Regions from separate parts of the Nesterenkonia flava genome, predicted to be linked through region 1. Evidence: riboswitches for the same ligand, from Rfam matches in the RefSeq annotation. Region 1 holds a riboswitch; the other holds the start of a gene.

Region 1 (9,568 bases):
TCGCCGAGCTGCTGGCTCTTCCGCTGGGCCGGGGCGGGCTGGAGATCAGCCAGGGGCGTCACCAGGCCTTCCATCCGGGACGCACCGCGCAGCTGCGCTTCGCCGGGGCGGTGGTCGGCTACGCCGGTGAGCTGCACCCCAAGGTCATCGAGGCCTGGGACCTGCCGGCTCGCACCGCCGTCATGGAGCTGGACCTCTCCGTCCTGATCGAGGCGGCGCCTGAGCAGGTGGCTGCCGAGGCCATCAGCACCTTCCCGCCCACCACTCAGGACGTGGCCCTCATCGTGGGCGCAGACCTGCCGGCTGGAGAGCTGCAGGCCACCCTGGTGGAGGGCGCCGGGGACCTGCTGGAGAATATCGAGCTCTTCGACGTCTACTCCGGCGAGGGTATTGAGCAGGGCAAGAAGTCCCTGGCCTTCGCCCTGCGCTTCCGGGCCCAGGACCGTACGCTCACCGCGGAGGAGGCCAGCCAGGCCCGCGGCGCGGCGGTGGCCCTGGCCGCGGAGCGGCACGGGGCAGTGCAGCGCTAAACAGCAGTCCGCACGCGGAACCAGAGCATCCATGAGAACGGTCCCCGGTGAAGCACCGGGGACCGTTCGTCTCTGAGGAGAGGCGCTGCTGGCCGTACGAGTCCGGAACGGGGCGCAGCCGCCCCGTAGGAGTCATTCCCAGGCGGCAGGCCCCGCCCGCCGGCGTCGAGTCTCCTACGGGATGAGGATGAGCTTGCCCGTGGTACGCCGGGACTCAAGATCGCCGTGGGCACGGCCGGCGTCAGCCAGCGGGTAGCTGCCTCCGATGCTCAGCTTCAGCTCTCTGGCGCTCATCAGGGCGAATAGCTCGGTGAAGCGCCAGCTGCGCTCCTCAGCATTGCGCAGGTACCAGTGCAGTGCCGGGCGCGTGACGTAGAGGCCGCCGCGGCGGTTGAGCTCCTGCAGATCAAGGGGCGGCACCGGTCCGGACGCGCCACCGAAGAGCACCAGGGTTCCGCGCACGGCAAGCGCATCCAGCGAGCCAGTGAATGTATCGCGCCCGACGCCGTCGTAGACCACCGGCACTCCGTCACCGTTGGTGATCTCCCGGACCTTCTCGGCAAAGTTGTCATAGCTGAGCACATGGTCGGCTCCGGCCGCCTGAGCGATCTCAGCCTTCTCCGCGCTCGAGGTGGTCGTGATGACGCGAGCGCCCTTGGCTTTGAGCAGTTGAGTCAGGATCTGGCCCACGCCCCCGGCGCCGGCATGGGTCAGTACGGTCTCGCCGGGGGAAACCCGGTAGGTGGAGTTGACCAGATAGTGGGCTGTGGCTCCCTGCAGCGGCAGTGCAGCCGCCTGCTCATCGGTGATCTCATCCGGGACCGGCACGGCCTTTGCCGCGTCCACCAGGAAGTGTGAGGCATAGGTACCCGTAGCGGCCTCGGTGGTCGTGATCCGCTGGCCGATGTGGAAGGCCTCCACATCCTCACCCAGGGCAAGTACGGTACCGGTGCCTTCACTGCCCGGGACGAACGGATATTCCACCGAGTACACACCGCTGCGCTGATAGGTCTCGATGAAGTTCACCCCGGCGGCCCGCGTCTGGACCAGAAGCTGCCCGGGGCCGGGCTCGGGCAGGGGCACCTCGGCGGTCTCGAAGACCTCGCTGCCCCCGGCCTGACGGGCACGGACCACCGTGGCTTTCTCGGGAAGATCCTCAGGAAACACAGTCGGCTCACTCATAGCCCCGAGGTTACCCGAGCACCCGGCGCGGAGACTATGAGCCCGGAGACACCTCAGGAGTGCATAAATATTGATGTGCCTGCATAAAATCGCGTAGTCTGTGGTGCGAGCCGCATCGGCTCCCTCACACAGACGAGTCGGGAAGTGAGCATACGTGTCGTATTCAGCAGCTGTCTCTGGAGCTTCAGGCTACGCCGGAGGTGAGGTTCTGCGCCTGCTGGCGAACCACCCCGAGGTCCATATCCGCACCGTGACCGCCCATTCGAACGCCGGTCAGCGTCTGGGTGAGCTGCAGCCGCATCTGCACACCCTGGCGGACCAAGTCCTGGTGGAGACGACTCCGGAGAACCTGGCCGGGCACGACGTCGTCTTCCTCGCTCTCCCGCACGGCGCCTCCGCAGAGATCGCCGCCCAGTTGGGAGAGGACACTGTGGTCATCGATGCCGCGGCAGACCACAGGCTGGAGAATCCCGCAGACTGGGAGAAGTTCTACGGCTCTGCGCACCAGGGCACTTGGCCCTACGGTCTGCCGGAGCTGCCCGGCCAGCGCGCAAAGCTCGCCGGTGCCAGGCGCATCGCAGTCCCCGGCTGCTATCCCACCACGGTGCTGCTGGGCCTGGCACCCGCCTTCGCCTCCGGCCAGGTGCTGCCCGACGACGTCGTCATCGTTGCCGCAACAGGCACCTCGGGAGCCGGCAAGTCTCTGAAGCCGCACCTCCTGGGCTCAGAGGTCATGGGCGGCATGAGTCCCTACGGCGTCGGCGGTGGACACCGTCACACCCCCGAGATCGAACAGGGACTCACCTGGGCTGCCGGAGAGCCCGTACAGGTCTCCTTCACTCCCACCCTGGCGCCCATGTCCCGCGGCATTCTCGCCACATCGACTGCAAAGATCGCACCTGGCACCACCGTCGACAGTCTGCGGGAGGCCTACGCCGCCCACTACGACGCCGAGCCCTTCGTTCACCTGCTGCCCGAGGGTCAGTGGCCCGCCACCAAGCAGGTGGTGGGCTCCAACCACGTGACTATCCAAGTCGCGGTGGACGAGCACGCTGGCCGCGCCGTCGTCGTCTCTGCCAGCGACAACCTCACCAAGGGCACTGCCGGCGGGGCCGTGCAATCCATGAATCTCGCCCTCGGTCTTCCAGAGACCGCGGGCCTGAACTTGCTGGGAGTTGCCCCGTGACCACCTCATCCCTGACCCCTCGCGACGCCGGCACCCTGGTCAGCGCCGCGGAGAAAGCGGCCGTGCTCATCGAGGCCCTGCCCTGGATCCAGAAGTTCGCAGGGGAGACCATCGTCATCAAGTACGGCGGCAACGCCATGATCAGCGATGAGCTGCGCCGGGCCTTCGCCGAAGACGTCGTGTTCCTGCGGCACGTCGGCGTCAATCCCGTGGTGGTCCACGGCGGTGGCCCGCAGATCAACCACATGCTCGAAGCTGTGGGTGTGCAGTCGGAGTTCGTCGGTGGCTACCGCGTCACCACCCCGGAGACCTTGGACGTGGTGCGCATGGTGCTGACCGGACAGGTCGGCCGTCAGCTCATCGGACTCATCAATTCTCACGGCCCCTATGCCGTCGGGCTCTCCGGCGAGGATGCCGCCCTGCTGCGCGCGGCACGCAAGCGAGCCGTCGTCGACGGTGAGGAGGTGGACTTGGGACTCGTCGGTGAAGTCACCGGCGTGAACCCCGCCGCAGTCCAGGACCTCCTGGCCGCCGGCCGCATCCCGGTGATCTCCACGATCGCCCCGGAGTTCGACGACCACGGCAATCCCACCGGCGAGGTGCTCAACGTCAACGCTGACACGGCAGCGGGGGCGGTCGCCGCAGCCCTCGGGGCGGCCAAGCTGGTCATGCTCACCGACGTCGAGGGGCTCTACGCCAACTGGCCGGACAAGTCCTCGCTGATCTCCTCGCTCTCCGCCGGTGACCTGCGCCGCATGCTGCCGGATCTGGTGGCCGGCATGATCCCCAAGATGAGCGCTGCGCTCTCGGCGGTGGAGGCCGGCGTGCCCCGAGCGCACATTGTCGATGGGCGCAGCCCGCATTCGATGCTGCTGGAGATCGTCACCACTGACGGCGTGGGCACTCAGATCATTCCCGACCACGAGGTCGCCCCTGTGAAGGAGGGCTCCGCATGACCGACTATCCCGATGTTCTGCACCGCGCGGCCCCCGGGTCTGCCCAGAACTGGCAGCAGCGCTACGAGAGCTCGCTCATGGGCGTCTTCGGCACGCCAGCTGACCTGCTGGTCAGCGGCCGCGGCTGCTGGGTGACCGACTCGCAGGGTCGCGAGCTGCTGGATATGCTCGGCGGTATCGCCGTCAACGCTCTCGGCCACGCCCATCCCGCGCTGACGGCAGGACTCACCGAGCAGCTGCAGCGGATGGGCCACATCTCCAACCTGTTCACCTCGGTTCCGCAGATGCGACTGGCTGAGATGCTTCTCGCTGCGGCCCAGGCACCCGAGGGTTCCTCGGTGTTCTTCGCCAACTCCGGGTCGGAGGCCAACGAGGCGGCGCTCAAAGCTGTGCTGCGCCACCGCCGAAGCACCGGAAAAACCCGGATCCTCGCGCTCGAGGGCGGGTTCCACGGCCGGACCTCCGGTGCACTGTCGCTGACGCATAAACCGGCATTCCGCGAACCCTTCGGAGACCTCATCCCCGGGGTTGAGTTCCTGCCGGTTAACGACGGGGAAGCGCTGGAGAGGGCCTTCGTCGCCGACGACGTCGCCGGCCTCTTCCTCGAACCCATCCAGGGTGAGGCCGGCGTGAAACCCTTGCAGCGGGACTACTTGCTGGCGGCGCGCGAGCTGACCCGGGGCAGTGGTGCGCTTCTGGTCCTCGACGAAGTCCAGACTGGGATCGGGCGCACCGGCGAGTGGTTCCGGTTCCAGGGCGTGCAGCGCGGCGTGACCGGAGCTAGCGGCGGGAGTGCAGACGGTGAGGCTGCGGACCTCACACCCGATCTGATGACCCTGGCGAAAGGCCTGGGTTCGGGTTTCCCGATCGGAGCACTGGTGGCCTTCGGCGCCCAGCACAGCGCTCTGCTCGGTGCGGGCCAGCACGGCTCCACCTTCGGCGGCAACCCGCTGGCGGCCGTGGCCGGTCAGATCACGCTGGAGACCATCGAGAAGGAGGGGCTGCTGCCGCACGTCCATCAGGTGGGGAGCCGGATCGCAGAGGGTCTGCGCAGCATGGACGCGGTCAGCGACGTTCGCCAGTACGGCCTGCACATCGGCATCGACCTTGACCCGGAAGCCTTCTCCTCCCAGACACCGGCCAAGGCCGTGGTGGTCCAGGCCCGGGAGCACCACGGCCTGATCCTCAACGCCACCGGAGACCACACGCTGCGCCTGGCGCCCCCGCTGATCCTCACGGCGGAGGAAGCCGACCTCTTCCTCAACCGCTTCCAGAACTCGTGTAAGGACCTTGCCTCATGACCACGCGCCACTTCCTCACCGACCTCGACCTGGAGCCTGATGAGCTGGTCCAGGTGCTGAACCTGGCCGACTACATGAAAGCCTCCCCGTATGAGATCACGGCACTGGCGGGCCCCCAGACGGCCGCGGTGATCTTCGACAAGACCTCCACCCGCACACGCTTCTCTTTCGCCAGCGGCATCGCACACCTGGGCGGTCAGCCCATCATCGTCAATCCCGGCGAGGCGCAGCTGGGTCATAAGGAGTCCATTGCGGACACCGCGCGTGTCCTGGAGAGGCAGGTGGCGCTGATCATCTGGCGCACCTACGCCCAAGCGGGGCTCGAGGAGATGGCGGAGTACTCCCGGGTGCCCGTCATCAACGCCCTCAGCGACGACTACCACCCCTGCCAGCTCCTTGCCGACTTGCAGGCGGTCCGCGAGCAGCTCGGCTCTTTGGAGGGCAGGACGCTGGCCTACCTGGGAGATGCAGCCAACAACATGGCCAACTCCTATCTGCTGGCGGGCGTCAATGCGGGCATGAACGTCAGGATCGCCGGTCCCGAGGGCTACCTGCCCTCCGAGAGGATCGTCGCAGCGGCACAGGCACGCGCCCAGCGGACCGGCGCGCAGATCACCATCACCACCAGCCCGGAGGAGGCCGTCGCCGGTGCCGACGTCGTGGCCACCGACACCTGGGTGTCTATGGGGCAGGAGGAGGAGAAGGAGCAGCGGCTCCGGCTCTTCGGCGACTACCAGGTCAACGCCGGCCTGATGGAGCATGCGGCGGAGGGTGCCGTCGTCCTGCACTGCCTGCCCGCCTACCGCGGCGCGGAGATCACCTCAGAGGTGCTGGACGGCCCGCAGTCGGTGATCTGGGATGAGGCGGAGAACCGGCTCCACGCTCAGAAGGCCGTCATGGCATGGCTCCTGGTGCAGTCGGGGCGAGCTGACGAGGCAACGGCAGAGCTGGTCCGGCGCGGCGTCCGAGGACAGCCCGCGGCATGACACCGACCACCAAGACGGCCCGCCACGCCAAGATCCGAGAGCTGGTCTCGCGGTCCTCCATCCGCTCCCAGGCTGAGCTGGCCCAGCGGCTCGCGGATGAGGGCGTGAAAGTCACCCAGGGGACTTTGTCCCGGGACCTGGTGGAGATCGGCGCGGCACGTGTGCGCACAGGGGAGGGTTCCCTCATCTACGCGGTGCCCTCCGAGGGACCGGAGCGGGAGCTCACGGCAGACCAGACTGAGGCGACGACGACGGCACGGCTGGCATCCCTGTGCAAGGATTTGCTCGTCTCCGCCGAAGCGAGCGCGAACCTCGTGATCCTCCGCACCCCGCCCGGGGCGGCGCAGTTCCTGGCCAGCGCGATCGACCATGCAGGTCTGAAGGCCGTCATCGGCACCATCGCCGGGGACGACACCATTATGATCGTCACCGCCGAGCCGGGCGGGGGAGAGGCCGTGGCCGAGCGTTTCCGCGGCTTCGCCGAAGGCCGCACCTGAGGCAGCATGCGCGCAGCGGCCCCCTCGAAGGAGAGAGCGCGCCGCGCGCACCGGTGCTCAGTCAGCAGCGCCCAGATCCAGTCCCATCTGCCAGAACTGCCCCTCGAGCCGCGTCGCGGTGGCAAAGTGCTGGGCCAGCTCCTCGAAACGGGCCTCGGTGAAGCTCCTCCGGGCCAGCTCCTCAATATGGGCAACCGCAGCCTGGGCGGTCTGGAGGTAGCCGGCCCCCGAGTACTCGCTGATCCACTCGCCGTAGGGATGCTTGGGGTTCTGCTCCAACGCGGGCTTGAGCCGTCGACCGATCTCTGCGTATCCCACCACACAGGGGGAGAGCGCGACATGCAGATCGAGCAGGTCCCCGGAGCTGCCGGCGTCGAGCACATAGCGGGTGTAGGCCACCGTGGTCTCGTGCTCCGGTGCAGCGTCCAGCGCCTGGCGGCTGATGCCCCAGCCCTCGCACAGCCGCACATGCAGCTCGGTCTCGGCCACGATCGCCGCCAGGCCGTCCTGGGCGGCGCGGATATCGGCCATGGTCCGGCTCTTGTAGGCGGCCAGAGCATAGGCGCGGGCGAACTGGATCAGGAATAGGTAGTCCTGGATGAGATATTGCCGGAATGCCTCTTCGGGAAGGCTTCCGTCCTCCATCTGCTGGATAAAGCGGTGATCGGTAAAACCGGCCCACTCCTGCGCGGCGGCGTCCTTCAGGCGGTCAAACAGCGTGCCCATCACTGATCTCCTCCGGCATAGACGGCCTCGAAGAACTCGAGCTCCAAGGCGGTGGCGCGGCCAAAGAAGTCCCGGGCGACGGCGTCGTCCTCCGGTCCCAGCCGGTCCAGTTCGGAGCGCAGAAAGCCTACGAACTCCACGAACTCTGGGTTGTCGTGCAGGGTGATCCACTCGGCGTGCACAAAGTTGGTCGGAAGCTCGCCCTCCAGGGTGCGGGCCCACTCGTAGTAGAGCCATTCGGCCACGGTGAGCACCGCCAGAACGGCCACGTAGTTTCGTGTGGCTGCGGCCTCGCGCATGATGGCCTGGAAGCCGGCGGTGGGCTCGGTGTCGGGAACACCCGCGCGCTGGTCCTCGCTCACCCCCAGGGCCTCGAAGGCGCGCAGGAAGTAGGTGTTCTCCTCACTGGAGATCATTCCCGCAAAGCGGCCGAAGCGCAGACGAGCCTCAAACGTGTCTGCCGTGGCGATGGCCGATCCCAGCAGGGTGAGGAACGAATCCAGGAACCGGTGGTCCTGGACCAGGTAGGCCGCCATAGTGTGATCGCTGACGGTCCCGGACAGTAGCTCCCGGACAAAGCGATGGCCGACCGCGTTGTCCCACGCGGGCTGGTTCTCAGCGCGCAGCTGATCGGTGAAGCGTTGACTCATATGCTCTCCTGACTGGCTCGATGTCCGGCTCACGCGTCGAAGGAGAGATGCGATGACGTCGACCCGTCCGTGGCTGCTCGCCCGGTGCGGGTGTGGGTGAAGACGTCCCGTCCCTTCGCCGGCATGACCCGGATCAGGTTCAAAGGGTTGCCGCGCCGCCTGCGCAGTGCAGGCCTGCGGCGTCTCAGTCCCTTTCGGCGGGACGCCCCTCGGTCGTCTCTCACGCTAGCATGTGAGCTGCCTCATGCGCTGGGGGAGTGGGCGCCTGCCACCGCCGCGTCGAAGTCCTCCTCCACCATGGCGGCGTTGGCAGCCGCACCGGCGAAGTTCCCGGAGCTGATGGACAGCGGCACATTGGCCCCGGGATTGGCGACGTTGCCTGCCGCCCAGACCTGGGAGTGGCTCGTGCGGAACATGGGATCCACGGCGAGGAAGCTGCCCATGGGCGTCTCGCTGCGCTCCAGGTTCAGACCATTGAGGTAAGAGTCGTTGGGCGTCATGGTGGCCACGGCGAAGATCGCATCCAGTTCCACGGCGCGGCCATCGGCCAGCAGAACATCGGAGATGGATGATCCCGCACCCCGCACCTCGGTGACCGGGGTCGGCTCCACCTGGACGCCGCGTGCGGCGAGGCGATGGAGCACCTCCTCGTCGAGTTCCCCGGCGTTCGCGCTGAAGAAGGTCAGGTCATCGCTCCACTGGCGCAGCAGCTGTCCCACATGCGCGGACATGGGGCCGTTGGAGAGGACGCCGAGGCGCTGGCCCCTGACCTCCCATCCGTGGCAGTAGGGGCAGTGCAGGACGCTGGTGCCCCAGCGTTCCGCCAGGCCGGGGATCTCCGGCAGCCGATCCGTGAGGCCGGTAGCGGCGATGACGGTGCGCGCAAAGACCGCCCTGTCGTCCTCGAGTGTGATCCGCATACTGCGCAAGTTCTCCGAGGTCGCCTCGGCTACCTCAGTCACGCGTGCTGAGACGAACTTGGCGCCATACATGGCTGCCTCGCGCTGCCCTCTGCTGATGAGCTGGGCAGGGTCAAGTCCTTCGTGACCAAGGACGCCGTGCATATGAGCGGCGAAGCGGTTTCGGGGCAGCCCGCTGTCCACCACAAGCACGGTGCGGCGGGCGCGGCCGAGCGTCAGGGCGGCACTGAGTCCGGCGGCGCTGCCGCCGATGACGATGGTGTCCCACAGCTGCTGCTCGGGCATAGCCTCCTGAGGCAGAGGCGCGTGGGACGGCGGGGTGGGTGCTGTGCTGGAAAGGCTCATGTGATCCATAGTGGACGTGTATTGCTGATGTGTCATGCCGCTTTGCCATATCAGCAAAAGTCGGCGACCATGGACACATGAAGGAACTTGCGAATCTCGGGCTGCGGCTTCGCGCTGCCCGGACCGGCCGAGGATGGACCCTGGAGAGCCTGGCTCATAAGGCAGGGATCTCGGCGAGCACTCTCTCGCGACTTGAGGCCGGCAAGCGCCAAGCCAACCTGGAGCTTCTCCTGCCGCTGACTAAGGCCCTGGGGATCGGAGTGGATGAGCTGCTGACCCCGGTGGTGGA
Region 2 (9,568 bases), on a different contig from region 1:
GTCCTCTAAGACCGGGAGCAGGCGACGCCGCACATCGGCAAGACCATCTGCCGCATAGTGTGGCTTCAGTCACATTGTGCACCTTCAAGGGTCTTCACAGAATGGGTGCCTAAGGTCGAGAATCGAGGACAGAGCGATGTCCGAAATGCTCGTCCAATCCCATTCAGGAGGCTTCTATGTCTGAACTCGCTGCTGCGCCCTCCACTTCGGTGGAGCGCACCGAGGGAGATCCGTACAGACAGCTTCTGGAGCAGCTTCACACCCGCGCCGACGAGAACGGGTCCACCGGCTCCGCGAACCGGATGATCGACATCCGCCGCCAGCTCACCGAGTTCCAGCTTCACTACAAGTTCGGCATGGACGAGGTGCTGACCAAGATCAACGTGCTGCGGGAGGAGTTCGAGCACACGCGGGACTACTCCCCCATCGAGCACGTTAATTACCGCCTGAAATCCATGGAGCGAATCCTCGATAAGGTTCAGCGCTACGGCTGCGAACCGACTCTTGAGGGCATCCGGCACGCCATTCGCGACATCGCCGGCATCCGCATCACCTGCAGCTTCGTCTCCGACGCCTACTGGGTGGCCGAGATGCTGTGCTCCCAGCCGGACATCCGGGTGGTGGAGATCAAGGACTACATCCGCTCCCCTAAGCCCAACGGCTATCAGAGCCTGCACGTGATCCTGCAGGTGCCAGTATTTCTCTCCAACCGCACCGAGTTCGTGTACGTGGAGGTGCAGATCCGCACGGTGGCCATGGACTTCTGGGCCTCGCTGGAGCACAAGATCTACTACACCTATGAGGGCGAAGTCCCCTCAGACATTCTTGACGAGCTGCGCGACGCCGCCGATCAGGCCGCCGCTCTGGACAAGCAGATGGCCGAGATCCGCGACAAAGTTACCGCCCTGCGCAAACAGGCTCCAAGCGCCGGGGAAGGTGCCACCGGCCCCACCCCGGCCGACCGGCCGGATCCTGCGCAGTGGTTCAAAGACGACGACGTCCCCGCCTGGAACTGGGAGGACCTGGTCCGGCAGCCGGAGTCGTAACTGGTTCCTGAACCACTGGTTCCGAGGCCGATACACCCCGCCACGCTGCGTGCATCTCAACCCGTGCTGCTGTTTTCGTGGGAATCTCCGGTTATTCCGACGAAAACAACACCACTCGTTTCTGTGCCACCACCAACCTGTGGACGGCACTCCCGCCGGCTGCACAACTCTCTAACCTCGCGGCTCCCTGGCCACTCGTACCGAACTCTCCCTCGATGCCCGGACCTGTTTCACGCACACCCCTAGAGAGGGTAGTGATGAAACAACAGCGGGCCTTGGCTGATCTCGGCGGCTAAAAACACGCAGAACGTTCCATCCCCGATGCTGGCCATCCCGCCTGAAGCTGGTCCCGCACAGCTGGTGCCGCGGCCGGGAGACTCTCCTCTCATCCTGCCCGAGCTGCCCCTAGTCCCGCCAGAGCTGGGCGAAGTGGTGGATGGGACCGTGTCCCTGCCCGACGTCGAGGCTCTGGGCGCCCTGGAGTGAGGCGTTCATCCACGCCTTGACCTCTTCCAGAGCCTCCCCCCAGGACAATCCCCGCGCCGCCAGGGTCGCGAACGCCGCGGAGACGGAGCATCCGGTGCCGTGGGTGTTGGTGGTCTCAATGCGCGGCGAGGACACGCTGACCGGGGCCGGCCGCTGCGCCTGGGCATCCTGGGGAAAGACGAGGGTGTCCACCACGTCGCCCCCGGTGAGGTGACCTCCCTTGGCCAGCACGATGGTGCTGTGGGCATCGGCCACGACCTGAGCCTGCCCCAGCAGGTGCTCGTTGTCCACGGCAGGCTGTGCCTCAGCCAGTAGCGCCAGTTCCGGGACGTTGGGGGTGATGAGGTCTGCCCGGTGCAGGAACTCCTTCAGCGCCTGCTCTGCCTCGGCCTGCAGGAGCCGGTCACCGCTGGTGGCGACCATTACCGGGTCCACCACCAGAACGGGTCGGCGCTCGGCGGTGCGGCACAGCTCATCCCACCATGAGGCGACGGTCTCGATGATCTCAGCCGTGCCCAGCATCCCAATCTTGACCGCGTCGATGGCCACGTCGTCGGAGACGGCGTCCAGCTGAGCGCGGAGAAATTCCACCGGGGGAAGGTGAATCTCACGCACCCCCTGGGTGTTCTGGGCGACCAGCGCCGTCACCACGCACATTCCGTAGCCGCGGTGGGCCGCGAAGCTCTTCAGGTCCGCCTGGATCCCGGCCCCGCCAGTGGGGTCCGTGCCGGCAATGGAGAGCACATTGGGGACGGTCCGGCGGTTCATCTGGGGTGCGGACTCGGTCATAGGCAACGTCATGCAAGCAATCCCTTCGCTGGTGCTAACCACAGCAGGTTCAACGGGTGTGATCTCAGCTCACCGGTGTGAGCACCCCGTGCTGGTGCATCAGCCTATCGCAGCCCGCGGCGGTGCTGCCTCATGGAATGACCGCGTGGGCCCCCTCGCGCCGGGGATCATCGGTGCTGTGCAGCTGGCCGGTCTCGTAGTCGATGAGCACCGGCTGCACGGAGCCGAAGCTTGCCTGCTCCACCGGCCAGATCTCCGTCTGCCAGCCCATGTCCTCCAGCTCACTGATCACCTCTTCGCTCACGGTGTCCTCGAGGTAGAGCGTCTCGCCGTCGGAGGCTGCGCGGAACCGCGGGGCCTCAATGGCCTCCTCGAGCGTGGCGCCCTGCAGGCCCCACTGGACCAGGACAGTCGAGAGAATGTTGAGGATCTGGTGCCCTCCAGGGCTGCCGATGGCCAGAAGGGGTTGCCCCTCGCCGTCGAGCACCATGGTCGGCGTGGACCAGGTGACGGTCCGGCGTCCCGGCTCAGGCTGATTAGCAGGAGTGTCGATGGCCTCGAACCGGGAGAGGTGGTTGTTCAGGAAGTACCCGTCGACCATCTCGCCCGAGCCCCAGAAGAACATGATGGTGTTGGTCATCGACACCGTAAGGCCGTCGGAATCCACCACCGAGATATGCGTGGTGTTGGGAGCGTCCTCCGCCGCCGCGCTGGGGGCGCCGAGTGCTTGGGCGCTCAGCTCGATCTGGGCATTGGCCTCGCGATCGGTGAGCCGGTCCACCGGCACATCCACGAAAGCCGGGTCTCCCAGGTCGTTGTAGACGGTGCTCTCAGCCTCCAGCCATGCGCGCGAGAGCGTGTCGATGTACTCAGCCGAATCCGGCTCCATCTGAGCGACTCCCTGAGCCTCGGCGATCTGCAGCATCTGAATAAGCGCCGGGCCGGGCAGCCCGGGAGCTGCGGAGACCACCTCGAACTCGCCGAACTCCCCCGCCACAGGACTGGTCCGCACCACCTCGTAATCCGCCAGGGACTCCGCATCAATGCCCTCGGCGGCGGAGGCCAGGGACTCGGCCAGGCCCCCGGTGTAGAAGTCCTGCCAGCCATTCTGCGAAAGGGTCTGCAGGGTCTGAGCCAGGTCCTCCTGCACCAGCGTCTCCCCCGCCTGCAGGATCTCACCGCCAGGCGCGTAGTGCTCCAGATCGCTGATCGCCGCCGCAGCATCGGGCTGACTCATGCGGACCCCGAGGAACTCACTGACCTCGAAGCCGTCGTCGGCCAGCTCTTGGGCCGGGGCGAGCAGCTCGGACCATTCCATGGTGCCGTAGTCCTCGTGGAGCTGACCCATGCCGGCAACGAATCCCGGGACCCCGGCGCCGGAGTCGGGGATCTCGCCGTCGTTGTTCACCACTTCACGGTAGTCGTAGAAGATGGGCTCGCCCTCGGGACCGGCGATGATGACCGAGCCCCCGCCTCCGATGCCTGAGGCATAGGGCTCCACCACGGAGATCGCGAAGGCAGTGGCAATCGCGGCATCCACGGCGTTGCCGCCCTCGGCGAGGATCTGCTCTCCCGCGGCGACTGCCAGGGGGTGCCCCGCGCTGACGCCCTGCTGCTCCAGCAGGTCTTCTACAGGGGTGGCTGCGTTCTCCGGGGGCTCGGGGCTGGCGCTGGCCGACTCCGGGGCCGACGCGGTGACCTCGGGACCGCTGGGTTCTTCCTCGACGATGCCGCAGGAGGTCACAGCGATGAGCGCCGCGGCAGTGGTGCCGGCGGTGAGGACGTGGAGCGGTGTTCTCATAGTGGGGATCAGCCTTCTCTATGGGTTCACAACAGGGTCAGGATCTTCATCAGGGGCGGATTCCAGCTTGCGGCGGCGCGGGTAGGGTTTGGCGTGTTCGCGGCGGCGATGCCTCTCCGGCATGCGGTAGGGCACCTGCAGCATCCGCGGCGGCCGGCGCAGCACCATCTCCAGTGGACCGTAGCGCAGGTTGGCCACCCAGACGACGGCGAAGGCGATGAGTCCCAGCATGATCAGGCAGCTGACCAGCACGCCCATCTCCGGGGTCGCAGGACCGGGTCGCACGATCAGAGCGATGATGAGCAGATGGGCGGTGTAGGCCGTCAGCGGCATCTGCCCCACGGCCACGAGCAGGCGGATGCGTTGGTTCAGCTTGGGAACCACCAGCAGCAACATGCCCAGCACCGCCACGGCCGTGCCGCAGGAGGAGATCAGCCACAGAGGCATCTGCGAATGCCCGACGGCGGAGATGAGCCGGTCCCAGCCCACGGTGCTCATATCCGGATGCCCCAGGAACGCAATCAGAATCCGGGACAGGCCGAAGGCGCCGAATCCCGCAATCAGACCGCCGATCATCAGGCGCCGCTGCACACGGATGCTTCCCAGAGGCTGGCGCCCGAGCCACACCCCCAGGAAGAAGGGAGCAATCCACACCAGCAGCGGATAGGGACCCGAGACGACGATCGCGGCCACGATCTCAAAGGGGCTGTCTCCCAGCTCTGCGGGGTCGATGTGGAATTTGGTCTGCTGCCTGGCCAGGATCCAGATGATCGGCCCGAGGAAGGTGGAGGCCATCGCGGACCAGAACAGCCACCGTGTGGGCATCTTCACCACGAAGGCTGCGAGAAAGAACAGCGCCGCGTAGACCGGCAGAATGACGTTGACATCGTGGTCCAGGGCTTGGAGCCCCAGACCCAGTGCCAGCAGCAGCAGGCCCCTCCACAGCAGGGTGGAACGGCGTGTGATGCCCTTGGTCAGCGACCGCCGGGCCAGAAAGGTCACACCGATGCCGGCGAGAATGACGAACAGGATGGAGGCCCGGCCGTTGAGCGCTCGAATGATCCACGATGCCCACCCCTCGGTCGTGTAGGGGCCGACGTTGACAATGATCATCCCGAAGACAGCGACCGCGCGTGCCACGTCCAGAGCGTAGAGGCGGGTCAGTCCCCGAGCTTGGGTGCTCACCATTGTTTGGGCCTGCCACCTCCGGTGCCGACAGCGGTCCTGGACCTGGTTACCGTACCGGCTTCACCTACAGATTCCCTGGAAGGGTCCGCGAGACCGGGGTCAGAGGATCACTGCCCCCACCAGACCGGCCGCAATGACGACGGCCCAGGCGGGAACCTTCCAGCTGTTCAGCGCCACGAAGGCGACGACTCCCAGAATCAGTGCCCGCAGATTCTGCTCATCGGTGCCGACCTCAAGGATGCCCGCGGTGAACACCGGAGTCCACAGCGCCGCAGCGAGCACCCCGACCACGCCGGCGTTGAAGCCCATCAGGGCCCGGCGTGCCGTGCGATTAACCCGCAGCCGCTCCCACAGAGTCAGGCACCCCAGGATCAGCAGCGCCGCCGGCAGAAAGATGGCTAGGATCGCGATGGCGGCACCCAGGAGGCCGGTGGGCCCCTCCAGGGTCGAGGCTCCCAGGAAGCCTGCGAAGGTGAACAGAGGACCGGGTACAGCCTGGGCACCGCCATAGCCGGCCAGGAACGTATCGGCTCCTACCAGTCCGGTGTGCACGGTCTCGGCCTCCAGCAGAGGAAGCACCACGTGCCCGCCGCCGAAGACGAGCGCTCCGGCCCGGTAAAAGGTGTCGGTGAGGCGAGCTGCGCCGTCGTCGGTCACCGCCGCCAGCAGCGGCAGGCCTGCCAGCAGCGCGAAGAAGAGCACCAAGCAGGTCACGGAGACCGCCCGCGGCACCCGCACGGTGAAAGCGTCCTCCGCCGCGGGCTCCTGGGCGGGGGGCTTCAACCAGACCAGCCCGATCAGTCCCGAAACCGCGATCGCTCCCACCAGCACCAGCGGGCCGGGCAGCAGCAGCACCACCACCATCGCGCCCACCGCGATGGTCGCGCGCGGAGGATCCGGCGTCAGTGACTTGGCCATGCCGATGACCGCATGCGCGACGACGGCGACCGCCGCCGCTTTGAGCCCGTGGATCCACCCCGCATCCGCGAGGTCCCCGACGGCGGAGACTCCGTAGGCAAAAGCCACCATCAGCACCACCGAGGGCATGGTGAACGCAAACCAGGCCGCGAACATCCCGCCGCCGCCGGCACGCTGAAGACCCAGGGCCATCCCCACCTGGGAGGATGCCGGCCCTGGGAGGAACTGGCACAGCGCTACGAGGTCGGCGTAGGCCTTCTCGCTGAGCCACTTGCGGCGCACCACGAAGGCTTCGCGGAAGTAGGCCAAATGGGCCACGGGACCCCCGAAGCTGGTCAGGCCCAGTCGGAGGAAGACGAGGAACACTTCCAGCACGCTGCCGGGATGTCGAGGGGCTTGTGTCTCGGTACGGTCAGTCACAACGGCTCATCCCATCCCATCCAGGTGAACATCAGGCAAACGTGTGTGCTCCCGCCGAGGTTGTGCGCAATCGTCTCGGCCATACCCACCGTCACGCTCGGTTCATCCACCCCAGTACACTTCGATCGTGCAGAGTCTTGACGCCCACACTATCGAGTTGAACTCCCGCATCGTCCGCGGCGCGGTCGAGCTGGAACCCACCGCCCGCGGCCTGCTTCCACGCCGGCTCCCGGGATGGGCGCTGGAACAGAACATCGACCCTATGGTGGAGCGGGTCACCGCTGAACCCAGCGGGGTGCGCCTGGAATTCCTGACTCGAGCCGGCGTCGTCGAGCTGGAGGTTTACGCCACCGCCTATGCAGGTGAGGACTGGCAGCCTGCCTTCCGCACGTATGACCTGGTGGTGGACGGTGTGCTGCACGCTCAGGCCAGCGCAACCTCCGGCCGGGTGATCCAGGTGGACCCGGCCACGCGGAGGCAGCAGGTACGGGAGGGCAGTACCTCGGCGCTGCGCTTCGAAGACCTTCCGGCCGGGGAAAAACATGTCGAGATTTGGCTGCCCAACAGCGAACGGACCGAACTGGTCAGTCTGCGCGCCGATGCTCCCCTCGCTGCTCTGAACGAGGACCGTGCCGGGGCCGGGCAGACTCGTTGGCTCCATCACGGAAGCTCCATCAGTCAGGGCTCTGATGCCGCGCATCCGACCGGCATCTGGCCCGCGGTGGCTGCGCGTGCCGCTGGAGTGCATCTGCAGAACCTCGGATTCGGCGGTCAGGCGGTGCTTGATCCTTTCACCGCTCGCACGCTGCGGGAGACGCCGGCTGACGTCATCACGCTGAAGCTGGGGATCAATCTGGTCAACGGGGACATTATGCGACGCCGGGCCTTCACTCCCGCGGTGCACGGGTTCCTCGATACGATCCGCGAGGGTCAGCATGCGAGCACACCCTTGGTGGTGGTCTCCCCGCTGCACTGCGCGATTCACGAGCAGACGCCGGGAGCCCTGCGCTACGAGACCGTTCAGGGACAGCCTCGCTTCAGCGCTCTGGGGGACCCTGCCGAGGTGGCCCAGGGGCGGTTGAGTCTTGAGGTCATCCGCGAGGATCTCGCCGCGGTGGTGGCCGCCCGGCAGCGGCGGGATGAGAATCTCTACTTCCTCAGCGGCCTGGAGCTCTTCGGGGCCGAGGACGAGCAGGCCCTGCCGATGCCGGACCAGCTGCACCCGGATACGGCGGCCCACCGACTCATCGGAGAACGCTTCGCTCAGCGGGTCTTTGGGCCGGCTGGAATCCTCGCTGGCCGTTTCTAAACACCGGGCGGTCTACAGCAGGAACTCCGCCACCAGCGGCAGCGTGACCAGCGACAGCGCGGTGGAGAGGACCAGAATCGCGGCCGCGAGCCGGCCGTCGCCGTCGTACTCCTCGGAGAAGAGGAACACGGTGGTCGAACTGGGGGTGGCGGCCAGCACGATGAGCACTCCGGCCCACACCGGACCCAGGTGGTCGTAGAACGGCAGCACCGCGGTCCAGGTCAGCAGGGGCAGGATCACCAGTTTCGCTCCGGTGCCCAGCGCGATCGGGGTGACGGGCACTCCTCCGCTGCGCACACCTTCAAGCGCCGGATGCAGGGCCAGGCCCACGCAGAACAGCGCCAGCGGCACTGCGGTCTGCCCCAGCATGGCCACCGGCTCGTTGAAGAAGGCGGGCATCTCTAGGGCGGTGAAGACCACCAGCAGCGCGAGCGCGATGAACAGGAACACGGGGTTCAGTAGCAGAGCTCGTTTGACGATCGGCCAGAGGCGCTCCCTCCAGAGCTGGCTGAACCCGACCGGGGCGCCCTCGGAGGTGGCTGCAGCGTTGACCGCGGTACGCACCAGCGGGTAGCCGTTCATGAAGAGCGCGTTGTGGATCATGTGGACGATGCCGGCGGCCACCCCGGCTTCCGGGCCGATCACTCCGATGGAGATGGGGATGCCGAAGTACCCCACGTTGCCGAAGGACCCGGCCAGTGATGTCGGGGCCGCCATGGGCTTCGAGGCCGACCCCGCGCTGCGAGTCACGTAGTAGAGACCTACGGCGAGCAGACCGGTGACCACCACGGGGATGAGGAACGCCGGCACCGGGAAGCTGCCGATCGGAGGTGCGGTGACCATGGCGGTGTAGATGAACGTGGGCAGCGCAAAGTAGAAGACGAACCCGTTGAGGTTCGGCGCCGCGGCGCGGAACCGACGGACAAAGCCTGCGGCGAACCCGGTGAGGATGATCAGGAACATGGGCCCGATCGTGCCGAGCATCTCAAGCATGTTCGGTCTCCTGGTTCTTGATCCCCGACGACGGGGTCCGGCGCAGGGTCCAGCGGTCCGGCACTCCGGCCAGGGGTCCGGCCAGCGGGTCGCCGTCGTCGTGCACTCGAGACGGTGCGCTGCGGACCGGATCCCGTTCCGGATGACGGATATCGCCGATGACCTGAAGAACGAGCACGATCACCATGACCATGTGCACGGCGATGCCCACCCCGTAGAGCACCTCGAACCCATAGTGTTCGGCGCCGATCTGGCCCTGCGAAGTGATCTTGGCGCTGATCAGCCAGACTGAGGCCCAGTGGAAGACCTCTGCGGCCTGCCAAAGAAGGAACGTGCGCAGTCGCGGGTTCGCCAGCACCACCAGGGGAATCAGCCACATCACGAACTGCGGCGAGTAGACCTTCCCCAGCAGCAGGAAGCTGGCCACGATCAGGAAGCACAGCTGCGCCATGCGCGGCCGAACAGGGGCGCTCAGCCCCAGCCAGGTGATGCCCGCACAGCAGACCAGGAACAGCCCATTGGAGAGCAGCGAGAACGTCTCTCCCGACCAGCCGGTCCACGCTAGCGCCAGCCACATAGAGGAGAAACCGACCCCCCGTTCGGAGGAGAACTCCCAGA

What was found. Region 1 has a riboswitch for thiamine pyrophosphate ahead of RH857_RS11235 (TenA family protein). Riboswitches for the same ligand answer to the same signal wherever they lie in the genome.
Region 2: it holds a riboswitch for thiamine pyrophosphate, as region 1 does, so the genes downstream of both, thiD (bifunctional hydroxymethylpyrimidine kinase/phosphomethylpyrimidine kinase) here and RH857_RS11235 (TenA family protein) in region 1, are expected to answer to the same signal.

The regions. Positions count from the first base shown of each region.
Region 1 covers NZ_JAVKGT010000033.1:6,097-15,664, forward strand. The annotation lists gene pheT (phenylalanine--tRNA ligase subunit beta) at 1-530, shown strand, start outside; gene RH857_RS11200 (quinone oxidoreductase family protein) at 705-1,712, opposite strand; gene argC (N-acetyl-gamma-glutamyl-phosphate reductase) at 1,867-2,898, shown strand; gene argB (acetylglutamate kinase) at 2,895-3,854, shown strand; gene RH857_RS11215 (acetylornithine transaminase) at 3,851-5,155, shown strand; gene argF (ornithine carbamoyltransferase) at 5,152-6,141, shown strand; gene RH857_RS11225 (arginine repressor) at 6,138-6,638, shown strand; gene tenA (thiaminase II) at 6,696-7,364, opposite strand; gene RH857_RS11235 (TenA family protein) at 7,364-8,014, opposite strand; TPP riboswitch at 8,108-8,234, opposite strand; gene RH857_RS11240 (NAD(P)/FAD-dependent oxidoreductase) at 8,257-9,279, opposite strand; gene RH857_RS11245 (helix-turn-helix domain-containing protein) at 9,357-9,568, shown strand, end outside.
Region 2 covers NZ_JAVKGT010000037.1:6,493-16,060, reverse strand. The annotation lists gene RH857_RS11770 (GTP pyrophosphokinase) at 177-1,046, shown strand; gene thiD (bifunctional hydroxymethylpyrimidine kinase/phosphomethylpyrimidine kinase) at 1,452-2,321, opposite strand; TPP riboswitch at 2,324-2,420, opposite strand; gene RH857_RS11760 (gamma-glutamyltransferase family protein) at 2,452-4,122, opposite strand; gene RH857_RS11755 (DUF418 domain-containing protein) at 4,141-5,310, opposite strand; gene chrA (chromate efflux transporter) at 5,410-6,648, opposite strand; gene RH857_RS11745 (GDSL-type esterase/lipase family protein) at 6,776-7,957, shown strand; gene RH857_RS11740 (AEC family transporter) at 7,970-8,950, opposite strand; gene RH857_RS11735 (glycosyltransferase family 87 protein) at 8,943-9,568, opposite strand, start outside.